Regions from separate parts of the Pseudarthrobacter sp. WHRI 8279 genome, predicted to be linked through region 2. Evidence: predicted binding sites of a transcription regulator. Region 2 holds the regulator's gene; the other holds the start of a gene.

Region 1 (8,172 bases), 760 kb from region 2:
GGGCACCCTCATCAGGCCCATCCATGGCGCCGAGGCACAGCACAACCTGCTGGTCTCCACCTTCGCAGACCTCTCCGGCAACCTGGACGACCCCTGGATCAACGACTCCAACCCGATCATTTCCGCCCTGGCCACAGCAGGCGGTGGGGAAATGGTGGACGTGGAGCAGCCCAACCCTTCCCGCTTCCCTTCCCTGGACGCCAGGCATCCCAAGGACGAACTGCTCCTCCTGGACGCGGACACCGACCAGCAGTACGTCATTGATGCCGCCCGCGCCGGCGACTCCCTGGTAGTCAGCAGCCCGCCGGGTACCGGGCAGACGCAGACGGCCATCAACACCATCGGGGCACTGGTGGATGCCGGAAAGACCGTCCTGGTGGTGGGGGACCGCCGCGCAAGCCTGAACGAAGTCTCAGGCCAGCTGGAAGGCCTGGGCCTGGAATCCATCCTGTTCCAGCTGTCCGGAAACGTCACCGCCCAGCAGCTGAAGGCCCAGCTGGTCCGTGCGATTGTCCGCAACGAAAAGTCGCTCGAACCCCAGCTCGGAAACCTCCACAACACGCTGACCGAGCACCGCCACGCCCTGATGGACCATGTGGCCTCCCTGCATAACGTCCGCCAGCGGTGGGGGTGCTCGCCGTACCAGGCAATGCAGTCCCTGGCCGAACTGACCTCCATCCATCCCGCGCCGGCCACCACGGTGCGGCTGAAGCGGAGCGTCCTGGACAGCATCCGGGACCGTGACGAGCTCGCAGGCAGGCTCCGCCGCGCAGCGGAACTGGGCAGCTTCAGCAAGGCGTCCACCACCAGCCCCTGGCACGGCGCCCGGCTGCTTACGCGGAAGGAAACTGAGGAAGCCCAGGAGCTGGTCCGGTCCGTGGAAAAGAGCCTCCCTGCCCTTCGCGACCGCATGAAGGCGGTTGCCGAGCATGCGGAGATCCGGCTTGGTGCCTCCTTCGCCGAGTGGGGCGAGCAGTTGGAGCTCCTGGTGGCGGTCCGCGGAAGCCTGGACAAGTTCACCCCGGACATCTTCGACCGTCCGGTCACAGACCTCATTTCCGCAACGGCCCCCTCGTCCTGGCGCAAGGAACGCGGCATCGACATGACGTCCATGCAGCGCTCAAGGCTGCGCAGGGTGGCGAAGGAGTACGTCAGGCCGGGGGTCCACATCGCCGACCTCCACACGTCGCTGCTGCTGGTCCAGGAGCAGCGTGCGCTGTGGGCCGGCTACGCCACCACGCAACGGCATCCGGCCGTTCCATCGGGGCTGGCCGAAATGAACGCCATGTACAGGTCGCTGGACAGCGACCTTGCCCGCCTTGGCGACGCCCTCCGGCACACGGAGGCCGGCGGCTCGCTGACTACCGTGCGCTACGAGGAGCTCATGGAGCGGCTGGAACGGCTGGTGGCGGACACCGACACCCTGAAGACGCTGCCGGAACGCACCCTGCTGGTGGAGAACATGCGTGAGCACGGCCTGGGCGAGCTCCTGGCCGACCTCGCGGAGCGGGAAGTTCCGGCCGGCTCGGTTGCTGCCGAGCTTGAACTTGCCTGGTGGCAGTCCGCGCTGGAGGCAATGATCAGCGGCGACGACTACCTGGCAATGTCCGACGGCGACGCCCTCCGCAGGCTGGAGGCCGAGTACCGCCTGGCGGACAACGCGCACATCGCCAGCGGCGCCGCCCGTCTCCGCTGGGACCTCGCAGAGCGCTGGCGCAGCGCACTCGCCGCGCATCCCCGGCAGGCGGAGCTCCTCCGGAGCCTGCTCAAGGACGGACGCGTATCCCTGCCGTCGCTGACGGCCCAGGCGCCCGAATTGATCGGCACGCTGGTCCCGGTCTGGTCCGTGAGCCCGTACCTGATGACCGGCCTGCTGCCGGCGGAACAGCACTTCGACGCTGTGGTAATCCTGGACGCAGAGGCGACCTCACTCCAGGCTGTGCTGCCGTCCATCGCGCGCGCCAGGCAGGTCATCGCGTTCGGCGACGCCCGGATCGCCAGCCCCCGGACCTTCACGGTTGGCGTGGAACGGCTTGCCCCCGGCGAGTCGGCGCACCACCGCGTGGACAGTGCATTCACGGCACTGTCGCAGGTCCTTCCCGTGTGGCGGCTCAACTTTGTCTACCGCGCGGTGGACGAGGACCTTGTGCTGCAGCTCAGCAAGAACTTTTACGACGGCGGCCTGCGGCGGCTGCCGGAAGGCCAGTCCGCCACCGGGCTGGATCGGTCCCTCCTGGTTGAATACCTTCCGGACGGCACCGGGCTGCCAAGCGCCGACCACGAGGGCGTCGAATCAGTGGTGGCGGAAGTCAACCGCGTTGTCCAGCTGGTCTTCGAGCACGCACGCCTCCGCCCGCGCACCTCGCTGGCCGTGGTCACGGCCAGCCTCCGGCACGCGGCCCGGATCGGGGAATCCATCCGGCTTCAGCTGCCCAACTACCCCGGGCTGGCGGGTTTCTTCGGGGCCGGCCCCGAGTCCTTCCGGGTGGTCGACCTGGAACGGGCGCAGGGACTGGTGCGCGACCACGTCATCTTCTCGCCCGGTTTCGGCCGCACCCCGCACGGACGCGCCCTGCACAACTTCGGGCCGCTTTCCGCCGAGGGCGGCAGGGAGAAATTCGCCCTGGCCATGACGCGGGCACGCCGTTCCATGCACGTCCTCACCTGTTTCCGGCCGGAGGACCTGGACCACACCAGGCTGAGCCACGGCGCCGTGGACCTGTACGCGCTGCTGGACCGCGAAATTGCTGGAAATACTGATCTCGGGACACCAGCTTCGCGGGCCGCGGCAAGCGAGCAGGCGCTGGGGGCCGATCCCTTGGTGGCTGACCTCGGCGACCGCCTGCGTGCCCGCGGCGCGCGGGTGTGGCACCAGTACGACGGAGCCATCGACGTCGTTGCCGCCGCTGATCCCCTCAGTACCATGGGGCAGGACCACGGGGACCTGCCGTGGCCTGTTGCCATCGAATCGGACGGCACGGAGCAGTACCGCACCATGAGCGTGCGGGAACGGAGCCGGTTGCGTCCCCAGCTGCTGGAGCGCCTGGGATGGCGCTACATGCCCCTGTGGACCATCGAAGTGTTTACCGACCCCTCTGCCTGCGCTGACAGGATCGCCGGATACCTGGGACTGGAGAAGATGGCCCTTTCCGGACGGACGGCCACTTCCGTCGCCTTCCTGGACGACGATGTGGACCAGGCGCTCAACGGAATCGACGCCGAGAGCCAGGGCGTGCGGGAGCGGCTGGCCGCGGCTGGCACTGACCAGGGTGGCTTCGTGCCGGCCCCTGAAAGCCTGCTTTCAGCGCCCACCGACGACCACCTGCCGGCCGGGGGCCAGGACATCAAGGAGGAGGGCAGCATGGCCCAGGAAAACGAAAACGACAACGCTCCGGACGCCGGGCAGCCCGCTGACACGGCAGGCGGTCCCAACCAGGACGGCCAACCCGGCACTGACTCCGGTACGTCCGCCCTGCCTGCGGAGCCCGCCGTGCCCAACAAAGCGGCCGAGGACGATCCCCGGGCCTGGGGCGACCGGGAAGACGACGACCACGACGCCTGGCTGAAGGAACAGAAGCCGCCGCACTGGGGCTGAGCGGCTTACGGCCCCACCAGGACGAAGAACAGCTTGCCTTGGGTGGAGGCGCCGGCGAGCCGGGCTGCCTGCTCTGCCGTGGCAGCCACCACTATCAGGCCTTCTGTTTCGGCAGTGCCCAGCCACTGTCCGGTCTGGCCGCCCTGGCCTGAGGTCCACAGCACGGGAACGCCGGAGGCCAGAATCTCTGGTGGTTCCTGCTGGTCGAAGCCGTTGGCTGAGGTGAGCACCACGTTCACCAGCTGCCCCGGGGAGACAAGCTGGATGGATGACGGGTCTGCCATGCGCAGGGGGACGGCTGCTGATCCCGGGGAGGTGCCCGTGAGGAGGCCCGGACCAAGAAGCTGGGCATCCGTGAGCAGCTGCCCCTTGCGCAGGGGCGCAGCGAGCTGCTTGCCTGCAGCCTCGCCCGGTTCCCTGAGGAATCCGCTGGCCAGCATGCCGGGCGGAACCTGTGCGGCGGCTAGGTCAGCCTCCGAGAGTGCGGCGCCGGCGGGGATGTCCCTTGCGGCGGCCAGCGCAGTCACCGTGTACACCGGGGCGGGGGTGAGCTGGTGCACCGTGATGGCGGCTGCGGCGCAGAGGAGCAGCGCGACAGCGAGTCGCCGGTTCCGGCTCAACCAGCCCGCGAAGCGTGCAGGAGGACGCCTGCGTGCATTCCGTTCCGGTCCGCGGAGGTTGCCGGCGCGGCGTCGCACCGGCTTCCGGAGGAGTCCGGTACGCGGCGCGCTTGGTGTTCTTGGGCTGGACTGGCGGGATGCAGGCATGTGCCTACGCTAAGGTCGCCGCAAAGTGTTGCGTCAGTAACCTTCGCGGGTATGTGGAAAACCTTGCGCGGCCGCCAAAGGGAGCCTTAGTTGAAGATCTTGGATCAGCTGGCAGCAGCGGCGGATGCCGAGGCGGCCGGTGCGGCCGCCGGTGCCGGCGTTGCTGCGGGAGCGGCCGAAACCGTGCTGCCCTTGGAGTCCCGGGAGTCCGTGCGGTAGAAGCCGGAACCCTTGAAGACAACGCCCACGCTGTTGAACTTCTTGCGCAGGGCGCCCTGGCATTCGGGGCAGGACGTCAAAGAGCTGTCCGAGAACGACTGGACGATGTCAAAGGCATGGCCGCAATCCTTGCAGGCGTACGCATACGTTGGCACTGGTGCTCCTCCTCTTGGGCAAACGAGAGGTCCCGGACTGCTGCTTGGTGATCCAGCTGGATGTCCATTAGCAGTCGCAGGGCCTGAGTGCCAATTCTATCATTCTCCTGCGCCCGGTTTTCCGGTCAGGCAGCGTTTGCCAGGCCCCGGAAACCGGAGGGAAGCACGACGCCCGGGACGGGGCGGTCGAATTCCTCCACCGGAACGGCGCCGGCGGGCAGCAGTTCCCCGTCATAAAGAACCGCGGCAAGGGGAATGTCCTTCCCGGCGGACGCAAGATGGCCCAGGAACTTGTCGTAGTAGCCGCCGCCCTGGCCAACCCTGCTGCCTGCGAGGTCCACCGCCGTGGCAGGGATGAACAGCGCAGCTGCTTCACCGGCAACCTCAATTTCCTGGCGGGTCCCTACCGGTTCCAGGATGGGCGCGAACCTGCTGCGTGCGAGCTCGATACCCGGCGTCCAGAAAACCCATCCCAGCTCACGCCCTGGTTCGCAAACGGGGAGAAGGATCCTGTGGCCGCCGTCGTGAAGGGCTGCGATCAGTGGCAGCGTGGGCGGTTCCACTCCGACGCCCAGGTACACGCACACCGTGGCCGCATCAGCGGGGATCACCGAAGCCGCCCACGCGGCGCCGTGCTTTGCAAGGGCGGTGCCGGCGTCCTCCCGTTCCCGGGATGTCATCGCAGCCCGCCGGCGGCGGTGGGCCGCGCGGATCTGGTCTTTGGCTGCTTTCGTTTCCTCAAGCGTCACGTGCTTCCTCCATAACTGCCGTATGTCCGGCCGGTTGTTCGTGCAGTCCATCCGTCAGGCGTCCGCGGGTGTCGCGGGCCCGGTTGTTACTGAATGCTTGACGCTGACGTTAGATTAGTCCGGTGACTACCAGTAACCCGAGAGTTCGCAAAGCCGTCATTCCTGCCGCCGGACTCGGTACCAGGTTCCTGCCGGCAACAAAGGCGATGCCCAAGGAAATGCTCCCCGTCGTGGACAAGCCTGCCATCCAGTACGTGGTTGAAGAAGCCGTAAACGTTGGCCTCCACGACCTCCTCATGATTACCGGGCGCAACAAGCGGGCACTGGAAGACCACTTTGACCGGGTGCCGTCACTCGAATCCACCCTTGAGGGCAAGGGGGACACCGAAAAACTCGCGTCCGTCCAGGCCGCCAGCAAGCTGGGCGATATCCACTACGTCCGGCAGGGCGATCCGCACGGACTGGGCCACGCCGTGCTCCGCGCGAAGCAGCACGTTGGCCATGAAGCCTTTGCCGTTCTGCTGGGCGATGACCTCATCGATGCCCGCGACGAGCTGCTGGGCACCATGATCGACGTCCAGGCCGAAACGGGAGGGTCGGTTATTGCGCTCATCGAGGTGGAACCGTCCGAGATCAGTTCCTACGGCTGTGCTGATGTCCAGCCGATCGAAGGCGAGTCCTACGTGCGCGTTAACCGGCTGGTGGAGAAGCCTGAGGTTGACGAGGCGCCCTCCAACCTCGCGCTGATTGGCCGCTATGTCCTCCACCCTGCCGTCTTCGAAGTCCTCGAACGCACCGCCCCAGGGCGCGGCGATGAAATCCAGTTGACGGATGCGCTGCAGGAGCTGGCAACCGGCGAAGGCGAGGGATATGGGGTCTACGGCGTTGTGTTCCGCGGGCGCCGCTATGACACCGGGGACAAACTCAGCTACCTCAAGGCCTGCGTCCAGCTGGCCATCGACAGCGAGGACCTTGGGCCGGGCCTGCGGGAGTGGCTGCCGGGCTTCACCGCCGGCCTGTCCAAGTAGCGCCGTGCGCGCTGGTCCCATTTGGCCCGTAACGCTGGAATGCGGGGACTTGATCCTGCGGCCCATCCGGTACCGGGACAAGAAGGAGTGGACCGAGGTCAGGTCCCGCAACAGCCAATGGCTTGCGCCCTGGGAAGCTTCCAACCCGGATCCTGCGGGCGGCCTCCCGGACTACCGGCAGATGGTCCGCTCATTGAAGTCGCAGGCAGCGCAGGCAACGGCATTGCCGTTTGTCATCACCGAGCGCATTCCCACCGCCGGAAGTCCTGCCATCATTGGCCAGTTGACTGTTTCGTCGATCGTATGGGGATCAGCGATGATGGCCACCCTGGGCTACTGGGTGGACAAGGACCGTGCAGGCCGTGGAATCGCACCCACCGCCGTCGCCATGGTGACGGACCATTGCTTCCGCACCCTTGGCCTGCACAGGATGGAAATTAACATCAGGCCGGAAAACGGACCGAGCCTGCGGGTGGTGGAAAAGCTGGGCTTCCGTGACGAGGGGTACCGGCCCCGCTACCTGCATATCAACGGCGAATGGGCTGACCACCGGTCGTTTGCGCTGACCGCAGAGGAAGTCCCGAACGGGCTGCTCAGGCCCTGGCTCGCCTCGCGGGCGTCATAAATCCATTGATTTGCCGGCTGCGCCACGACACACCGCAGCTAATGCTGCCGCAGCGGACAGGATGCTCATACGGTTTTGAGTGTGGACTTCCCCCTTAGCAGCTCAGTGATCCTTGTGGTTGCCGTCGTGCTCTGGATTGTGTGGGTTGCGCCCTACGTCCTCCGGAACCGCAGGCACCAGTTCCAGCCCGCCGGTGAGTTTACGGCGGACTCCGCAGCAGATGAAACACTGGAACCGCCAGCCGCTTTGGTATTGAACGTCGCCGCCCAGCAGGAGAAAGCCATGGACACCAGGAAGAGTGCCGGACCCGCGACCGCCACTGCAGGCTCCCCATCCGGAGGTACGTTCCGTATCCGCTACGGACGCACCGGCGTTGCCTTGGTGGGGCTGCTGTCGCTTCTTACCGCGTTCGTTTCCGGTGTGCTTTCGCTCTTTGGGCTGGGCACTCCTGTGCTTCCCCTGACCTGCCTGGCGCTCACCGCCGGGTCCGTCGTCCTCCTGCGCTGGCTGGCCGTCCGTGACAGGAGGGCAAAAGTCAACGCAGCTTTTCGGGCCGCCATGTCCGCTCCGGCCAGCAAGGGACGCCCGCAGTCCGAAGCCGTGGCCAGCGTCCCCCCAAAGCCGCAGGCAGCACCGGCAAAAAAGGACAACCCCCTTTTTGACGCCCAGGCACACGAGCCCCGGGTCAAGCCGCTGACTGCCATGGAACTGCGCGAGGCCGCACTGGCTGTCGCGGTTGCCGCAGGCGATTCAAGCGCGGCCAAGGCCAGTTCCACGGCCACCCGAACTGCTCCCACCACCTGGGAGCCGGTGGAGGTGCCCAAGCCTGTTTACGTTGAGGCAGCCAAGGCCGAGCGCCCGGCGCCTGAGCCGCTGGAGCTCCCGGAGGCCCCGAAGGCCGCGGGCAAGCCGTCCCTCAAGCAGGGCGTTGCCGCCGCGCCGCCTGCCGCCCCGGCATCCGCAGAAGGCCAGGAACTGTCCAAGGCGCAGAGCGCCCTCAGCAACCTCGACGACGTCCTGCAGCGCCGCCGCGC
Region 2 (8,172 bases):
CGAGCATGCCCTGGGGGGTGGGCCGGTCCGGTGTTCCGGGGGTCAGTTCATCCATGGGAACGGACAGGACATCCGTGGAACCGGGCTCATCCATCAGCTCGATGTGAAGCTTTTCCATTGCGGGTTCGTCCACCAGCAGGACGGAAAGTTCGGCCTGCGGGTGGATATACAGCTGCTCAAAAATGTACCGGGACAACGCCACGATTTCCGCTTCGTCCACCTGGACGCCGGATTCATTGTTGACCTCGATGCTCACGCGTGTTCCCCCCGTTTGGCGGCGCCGGCCGAGTGCTTCACCCGGCTGCGCTGGGTTTCATCCCAGATGCTGTAGGCGTTGACGATATCGCCTACGAGCCTGTGCCGGACGACGTCTGCCGCGTCCAGGACCGAGAAGCTGACGCCTTCGATGCCCTGGAGGATTTCCTCGACGATGCGGAGTCCGGATCGGGTGCCGAAAGGCAGGTCCACCTGGGTGACGTCGCCGGTGACCACCATCTTTGACCCGAAGCCGAGCCTGGTAAGGAACATCTTCATTTGCTCCGGCGTGGTGTTCTGCGCCTCGTCAAGGATGATGAAGGCGTCGTTGAGCGTCCGCCCGCGCATGTAGGCCAGGGGCGCCACTTCGATGGTGCCGGCCGCCATCAGGCGGGGAATGGATTCAGGATCCATCATGTCGTGCAGGGCATCGTAGAGCGGGCGCAGATAGGGATCGATCTTGTCGCTGAGGGTTCCGGGAAGGAAACCCAGCCGCTCCCCCGCCTCTACAGCGGGACGGGTCAGGATAATGCGGCTGACCTCTTTCTGCTGCAGTGCCTGGACGGCCTTTGCCATCGCGAGGTAGGTCTTGCCGGTTCCTGCCGGACCGATGCCGAAGATGACCGTGTTGGTGTCGATGGCATCAACATAGGTTTTCTGGTTCAGCGTCTTCGGGCGGATGGTTTTTCCGCGGCTGGACAGGATGTCGTGGGTCAGCACGTCCACGGGGTTCTGCAGGGACTGGGTGCGGAGCAGCGCGACAAGCTGTTGCAGCACCGCCGGGCTGATGACCGTGCCGCGGGCCACGAGGCCGCGGACCTCGTGGAGGAGGCGCATGATGCGGGGCACGTCGCTGGCGGGCCCGGTGATGGAGAGCTCGTTGCCGCGGACATGGAAGTTGACGTCCGGGAACTGTTCCTCGATGTACCGCAGGGCCTCATCGTGGCTGCCAAGGGACTGGACCATCTGGTCGGAGTTGTCGAAAAGGACTACCTCGGTACGGCTGCCGGGGAGGGTATGGGGAAATTCCCCCGCAGCGCCTTCTCCCGTGTTGAGCCGGCGCTTGCCATTCGCTGATTCAGTCATAGTGATGGCCCGCAGGCCCGTGATCCCCTCAAAGTCCGGAACAATTCCCGCTGCCGGCGGCCGGACGTTGTACTTGGACGATGTACCGGTTGCGCCTTGACCAGCGATCCTTCCATCTTACGCCAGGACCGCATCAACGACTGAAAAGGGAATGGCCGGCGGCTTCCGGCAACATGGCAGGGCCGTTGGTTCCGCCATTAGGTATCAACTTCATATCGGCCTCATATCGTTCCCGTTGCAGTTCCTCCCCGCGGCCCGATTCCGGCCCTTCAGCTCCAGGCCCTGTGCCATGCTGGAAATCCAGCCACTGCTGGATCTGCCGCTTGGGGAGCGGCCCGTCATTCATTGAAAGGACAGGCAACAAACGTGCCGGAATCTGCTGCGCCCCGCAGGGCAGGACGACCTGGCGGCACTGTGCGCCCTGGCGTCCTGGCAGTGGTTCTGATGGTGGCTCCGCTCCTGGCGGGCTGCCTGGCCGAGCCGAGTCCCTCACCCACCAGCGCGCTGGGCTCCGTCCCCGCCGCGACCGGGACCGCGCCTTCCACGAGCGCGCCGCTGGAGACGACGCAGTCGTCCAACAAAGCGCCCGTCTACTGGATTGGCCGGAGCAATAGCAGCGTCTTCCTTTACCGTGAATTCCGGGATGTGCCCGAAAATGAGAACCCGGTGACGCGGGCCTTGCGGGCGATGATGTCGGACAAGCCCCTTGACCCGGATTTCTTTACCCCGTGGCAGAGCCCGGGCCAGCTGGCCACGTCCATCTCGGGAAAGGACGTCATCACCGTGGATGTCTCCGAGGACGCTTTCAACAGCAACCTCGACGCCGACATGGCCGGCCGCGCTGTCCAGCAGCTGGTGTACACGGCCACCGCCGCTGCGGCGAGTTCAGGGCTTATCGATTCCGGGCAGCAGATCCGGGTGCGGATCCTGGTGGATGGGCACACCGATTACGTCGCTTTCGGCCACATCCAGCTGGGTGAGCTGATGACCAGGGCCAGCGGCATGGTGGCCCCTGTCTGGATCATTGATCCGCAGGAAAACTCAGAAGTGGCCGCCGGGAGTGTCAAGATCACCGGCCGCAGCACGCTTTCCGGGGGGAAGCTCCGCTGGCAGATCCTGCGGGCGGAAGAGGACGGCACTAAGGTGCCGTTCCTGACCGGGGAGACGACGGCGGCAGCGGAGCCGGGCCAGGCCGGCCTGTTTTCGCTTGCCCTCACGCTGCCGGCCGGCGACTACGAACTGAAGGTGGCCCAGGCCGGCGCCGGCGATCAGCCGGACCAGAATGAAGACTCCCGGGCCTTTAAGGTCCGGTAGCTGCCCAGCCGGATAAAAACCGGCAGGTTTAGGGCAGGGGTGCGGTCCAACGGCCTAAGACGTCGCTGGCAAGGACAACGGCGGCCGGCCCGGCGGTTGATGAGCGCAGGACATGGTGCCCCAGCAGGGCGGTGAGGGCGCCCTTGCCGCAGAGCCTTGTTACTTCCCTGGGGCTGATGCCGCCTTCCGGCCCGACGATCAGCAGCACTTCGCACGGTTCCGTTCCATCCCGGCCCTGCCAGGTTTCCAGTACGGTGCGCAGGGGGCGCACGGCGTCTTCATGGAGGATAATGGCCAGCCCTGCGGCCTCTACGAGTCCGGCCAGCGCGGCAGTGTCAACGGCGGGCCGCACCTCGGGGACCCACGCCCGGCGTGCCTGCTTGGCTGCCGCCGCCACAACGGACTGCCACTTTGCGTGGGCCTTAGCTGCCCGGTCGCCCTTCCACCGCACGATGGACCGTTCGGACTGCCAGGGTATGACGGCGTCGATTCCGAGTTCGGTGGCCGTTTCGATGGCGAGTTCATCCCTGTCGCCCTTGGCCAGGGCCTGCACCAGCACCAGCCTTATGGCCGGCCGCTCCTCCACAGCAAGGGAGGTGCACTCCACCTCGAGGGCGGCGGGCGACGCCGTAAGCACCCGTCCGCTCATCCGCGTCCCCGCGCCGTCAACAATGTCGACGGGCTCGCCCGGGGCGAGCCGCTTGACCGTGACGGCGTGCCGCGCCTCGGTCCCGTCGAGGACAAAGGCCCGCCCCGCCGTCATGTGGTCCAGGGACCCGGGCGGGGTGAAGAAGACAGGGTTGCTCACCGCTACAGGTTACCGAGCCGGTCCCGGAGCTTGGCGAACATGCCGCCGCTGGCTGCAAGCTTGCCCTCGGTGATCTGCTCACCGCGCATTTTGGCCAACTGCCGCATGAGCTCTTCCTGCGCGGCATCAAGCTTGGCGGGTGTTTCAACCTGCAGGTGAACCTTGAGGTCGCCGCGGCCGTAACCGCGCAGGTGGGTCACGCCAAGTCCGCGAAGGGTAATGATTTCGCCGGACTGGGTGCCGGGCTTGACGTCGATTTCCTGTGGCCCGTCGAACGTTTCCAGGCTTACTTCGGTGCCCAGGGCGGCGGCCGTCATGGGGATGTGGAGGGTGGCGTGGAGATCGTCGTTGTCGCGGACGTAGGTGGCGTCGTTGTTGACGCGGATCTCAACGTACAGGTCACCGGAAGGTCCGCCGGCCGGGCCTGCCTCCCCCTGGCCGGAAAGCTGGATGCGCGTTCCGGTGGCTACGCCGGCGGGAACCTTGATGGTCAGCGAACGGCGGCTGCGGATGCGCCCCTGGCCGCTGCATTCGTTGCACGGGTCCTTGATGACGGTGCCGAAGCCTTCACAGGTTCCGCATGGGGCCGCGGTCATGACCTGTCCCAGGATGGAACGGACGGCGCGCTGGACCTGGCCGCTGCCGCCACAGATGTCGCAGCGTTCCGGATGGCTGCCGGGCTGGCAGCAGGAACCCTCACAGGTTGGGCACGTGACCGCAGTGTCCACTTCGAGCTTCTTATTGACACCGAAGACAGCGTCGCGCAGTTCGATCCGCACGCTGATGAGGGCATCCTGCCCGCGCCGCACGCGGGAAGCCGGGCCGGTGGAACCGCCGGCGCCAAAGAAGGTGTCGAAAATGTCCTGGAACGCGAACCCCTGGCCGGCGTAGCTGCCTCCGCCGAAGCCGTTGTCCGTGCCGTTTTCGTTGCCTGTGGTGTCGTACACCCGGCGTTTCTGCGGGTCGGACAGGACTTCATAGGCATGCGTTACAGCCTTGAAGCGGTCCGACGCATCCTCACCCGGGTTGACGTCCGGGTGCAGGGTGCGTGCCAGCTTGCGGTAGGCCTTCTTGATCTCTTCTCCCGTGGCCTCCGGTGAGACTCCAAGGACGTCGTAGTGGCTGCTCAAAGTTCGTATCTCTTCCTTGTTGTACTGCCTGCAGTTGGACTGCTGGAAATGCTGTGGGTGTCCAGTGGCCCGGGATGGACCTCAGGGGCCCAGGATCCGGGAAAGGTAGCGGGCAACTGCCCTGACGGCGGCCATGGTGGTGGGATAGTCCATGCGTGTTGGCCCGAGCACGCCGATTTTCGCTGCGCTGTCCGGGCCGTAGCCTGTGGCTACAACCGATGCCTCGGCCAGCCCGTCGTAGGGATTCTCGCGGCCAATGCTGACAGCCACCCCGCGGTGGTCCTGCGCCATCTCGCTCAACAGGCGGAGCATAACAACCTGCTCCTCAAGTGCTTCCAGCACTGGGCCGATGCTGAGCGGGAAGTCCACGTTGGACCTTGCCAGGTTGGCTGTGCCCGCCATGACCATGCGTTCCTCGCGGCTGCTCTGTGCCAGCGCCTCCAGGCCGATAGCGAGGGCCTGGGCCGCCTGCCGCTGCCCCGGGGCGGCCATGGCCACCACCGCTGGCAGGGACTGGGACAGATGGCTCAGTGGTGTTCCGGCAAGCGAGCCAAGGAACCGGGACCGAAGAGCCGCCAGGGCTTCGTCCCCCAGGTCCTGTCCGACGTCGATAACACGTTGCTCCACCTTGCCGCTGTTGGCGATCAACACCACCAGCACCTTCCGCGGGGCCAGGAGGACGAATTCGATATGCCGGACCAGTGCCCTGCTCAGGTGCGGGTACTGGACCACTGCAACCTGGTTGGTGAGCTGCGACAGCAGCCGGACGGTCCGGTCCAGGACGTCGTCCAGGTCATCCGATCCTTCCAGCAGGGACTGGATGGCGCGGCGCTCCGCTTGGGACAGCGGCTTGACGGCGGAGATCTGGTCGACGAACAGCCTGTAACCCTTGTCCGTGGGGATCCGGCCGGCGCTGGTGTGCGGAGCCGTGATCAGGCCCTCTTCCTCCAGGGCCGCCATGTCATTCCTGATGGTTGCGCTGGACACACCGAGATGGTGGCGCTCCACCAGGGCTTTGGACCCCACGGGCTCGCGGGAGTGGACGTAGTCCTCCACGATGGCACGGAGTACTTCAAGTTTGCGTGGCTCGCTCACACTCCACCTCCATCCAGGGTTCGGGGCGGCCGCGCCGCCCGCGCTGTGCCGCTCATCGTTTAGCACTCGACATGCCCAAGTGCTAACAGTTTATTATGCCTCTCCCCGTTGCTAGCATTGGTACCGCTCCGGGCGAAATTCCGGACCTGTGATCGAGCGCTAGGCGGAGTGAATCATGCAGTACCAGAACTGGGGTCCCCAGGACATGTCCGCTCCGTCAAAGGCTGAACTGCCTGAAGTTCCTATTGAACGGGGAATGGTGCTGGAGGACGTCCAGTCCGGCTGGGTGGGCGCCGTGACACGCGTGGAGAAATCCGGGGGCATGCATGTGGTGGCTCTGGAAGACAGCCGCGGCAAATCAAGGTCTTTCCGCCTGGGCTTCGGCTTCCTCCTCGAAGGCCAGGCCATTAAGCTTCTTCCCCCGGCGCCGCGGCAGGCACCCGCCGCCACCGGCAGGACAGCATCAGGTTCAGTCCGGGTGGCCGGCCAGCGCGCGCAGGTGGCCAAGGCCAGCCGGATCTGGGTGGAGGGAAAGCACGACGCCGAACTGGTGGAGAAGGTCTGGGGAGACGACCTTCGGGTGGAAGGCATCGTCGTCGAACCCCTCCACGGCATCGACGACCTTGCCGCGGCAGTGGCAGACTTCAGGCCCGGTCCGGGCCGGCGCCTGGGCGTCCTGGTGGACCACCTGGTGCCGGACTCCAAGGAGTCCCGCATTGCGGACGCCGTGATGGCCTCACCGGGGGCTGCCGGGAACGTGCTGATCGTGGGCCACCCCTACGTGGACGTCTGGCAGGCGATCCGGCCTGCCGTGCTGGGCATCGAAAAATGGCCGGTGGTGCCGCGCGGGCAGGACTGGAAGACCGGGATCCTTGCCGCGTTCGGCTGGCCCCACGCCACCAAGGAGGATATTGGGCTTGGGTGGCAGAAGTTGCTGGGTGCTGTCCGCACCTACGCGGACCTGGAAGCCTCCCTGCTGGGGAGGGTGGAGGAAGTCATTGACTTCCTGACGGTTCCCTGACCGGACCGCCGCGCCGCCGTGCGCGGAGCCCCGGACCAGCATCCGCGCCTCCAGCCAGTATTCTTGGTACTGCGGATCTGCGTCATTTGCAGTCCGTCTCAACTGATATGCATTCTTAGCCAGCACCATTGCACTTTTAGAAGGAACAGACTGTGGCAGAAAACGCACGCGATCACAGGGACACCCAGGGCGGCCAGGGCCGTTCGGAATACCATGGCGTTCCGGCGAATGCGCTGCCCCTGACAGCCAGCGAAGACCGGCAGTGGGCCACCATGGCGCACTTTGGCGGAATCCTTGGCTGCGTTCCTGCTCTTCTGATCTACCTCATTTTCCGGGACAGGGGCCCTTTCACGGCGCAGGAGTCCAAGGAAGCGCTGAACTTCAGCCTGCCTCCCACCATCGCCGCCGTGGTGGCGAACATCCTGGTGTTCGTTCCGGTGATCGGCAACATCTTCGCCGTGATTGCCACCCTCATCTGGATTGCCCTGACCTGTTTCTCCGTGGCGGCCGGCATCCATGTGAACAAAGGCCAGCCGCACCGTTACCAGTACAACCTGCGCTGGATTAAGTAGTCCCCTCCGGCTCCCAGCACTCGCAAGCTCGTGCCGGGGCCCTCGCCGGCGTGGGCCCACCGCCCGCAGCCCAGCACTGAAACTGCTAGTCCGGCAGGACCCGGCGCACCACGGCGTCAGCCAGCAGCCGGCCTTTCAGCGTGAGGACCAGGCGGCCTGCGAAGGCGGCGGCGGGATCAATCAGTTCCTCCGCGATGAGCCCGGCCACCTCGCGCCGTCCTGCGGTGCCCAGCGAGGAGATCTCGAGGCCGGATTGAAGGCGGACCTCAAGCATCACGCGCTCCATGTTCCGTGTTTCCGCATCCAGGGTTTCCCTGCCGGCCGCCGGTGACACTCCCTGCGCCAGGCGCCCCGCGTAGGCAGTGGGGTGCTTGACGTTCCACCACCGCACACCGCCCACATGCGAGTGGGCCCCCGGCCCAATCCCCCACCAGTCGTCGCCGCGCCAGTAGGCCAGGTTGTGGCGGCAGGCCTGTCCGGGCGTGCGCGCCCAGTTGCTGACCTCGTACCAGCCCAGGCCGGCCTTGGTGATCAGCTCATCGGCGAGCTCGTACTTGTCGGCGTGGTCGTCGTCGTCGATCCCGGGGACTTCACCACGGCGGATCTGGGCGGCAAGCTTCGTTCCGTCTTCGATGATCAGCGCGTAGGCGCTGATGTGGTCCGGCTGGTAGGAAAGCGCCGTCTCGAGCGAGTACCGCCAGTCCTCCAGGGACTCCCCGGGCGTGCCATAGATGAGGTCCAGGCTGACGGCCAGTCCGGCGTCGCGGGCCCACTGCACAACCTGCGGCACGCGGCTGGGCGTGTGGGTCCTGTCCAGGACCTTGAGGACGTGGGGAACAGCTGACTGCATGCCGAACGAGATCCGGGTGAAGCCGGCGTCCTTGAGGATGG

What was found. Region 2 encodes HrcA, which represses chaperone genes, less so after heat shock. Its sites were predicted from a motif close to TTNGCACTCGNNNNNNNCGAGTGCNAA; they were not measured.
Region 1: ABRP28_RS08835 (FmdB family zinc ribbon protein) is a predicted target of HrcA. The motif match lies at 4,804-4,830, and genes of this name have one in related genera.

The regions. Positions count from the first base shown of each region.
Region 1 is NZ_CP168162.1:1,942,773-1,950,944, reverse strand. Features, by position in the region: gene ABRP28_RS08845 (DUF4011 domain-containing protein) at 1-3,595, shown strand, start outside; gene ABRP28_RS08840 (Flp pilus assembly protein CpaB) at 3,601-4,215, opposite strand; gene ABRP28_RS08835 (FmdB family zinc ribbon protein) at 4,467-4,736, opposite strand; gene ABRP28_RS08830 (5-formyltetrahydrofolate cyclo-ligase) at 4,862-5,485, opposite strand; gene galU (UTP--glucose-1-phosphate uridylyltransferase GalU) at 5,608-6,513, shown strand; gene ABRP28_RS08820 (GNAT family protein) at 6,518-7,138, shown strand; gene ABRP28_RS08815 (hypothetical protein) at 7,220-8,172, shown strand, end outside.
Region 2 is NZ_CP168162.1:1,187,297-1,195,468, forward strand. Features, by position in the region: gene ybeY (rRNA maturation RNase YbeY) at 1-256, opposite strand, end outside; gene ABRP28_RS05305 (PhoH family protein) at 253-1,341, opposite strand; gene ABRP28_RS05310 (GerMN domain-containing protein) at 1,708-2,655, shown strand; gene ABRP28_RS05315 (16S rRNA (uracil(1498)-N(3))-methyltransferase) at 2,684-3,463, opposite strand; gene dnaJ (molecular chaperone DnaJ) at 3,466-4,593, opposite strand; gene hrcA (heat-inducible transcriptional repressor HrcA) at 4,675-5,688, opposite strand; gene ABRP28_RS05330 (DUF3097 domain-containing protein) at 5,864-6,709, shown strand; gene ABRP28_RS05335 (DUF4870 domain-containing protein) at 6,862-7,281, shown strand; gene hemW (radical SAM family heme chaperone HemW) at 7,367-8,172, opposite strand, start outside.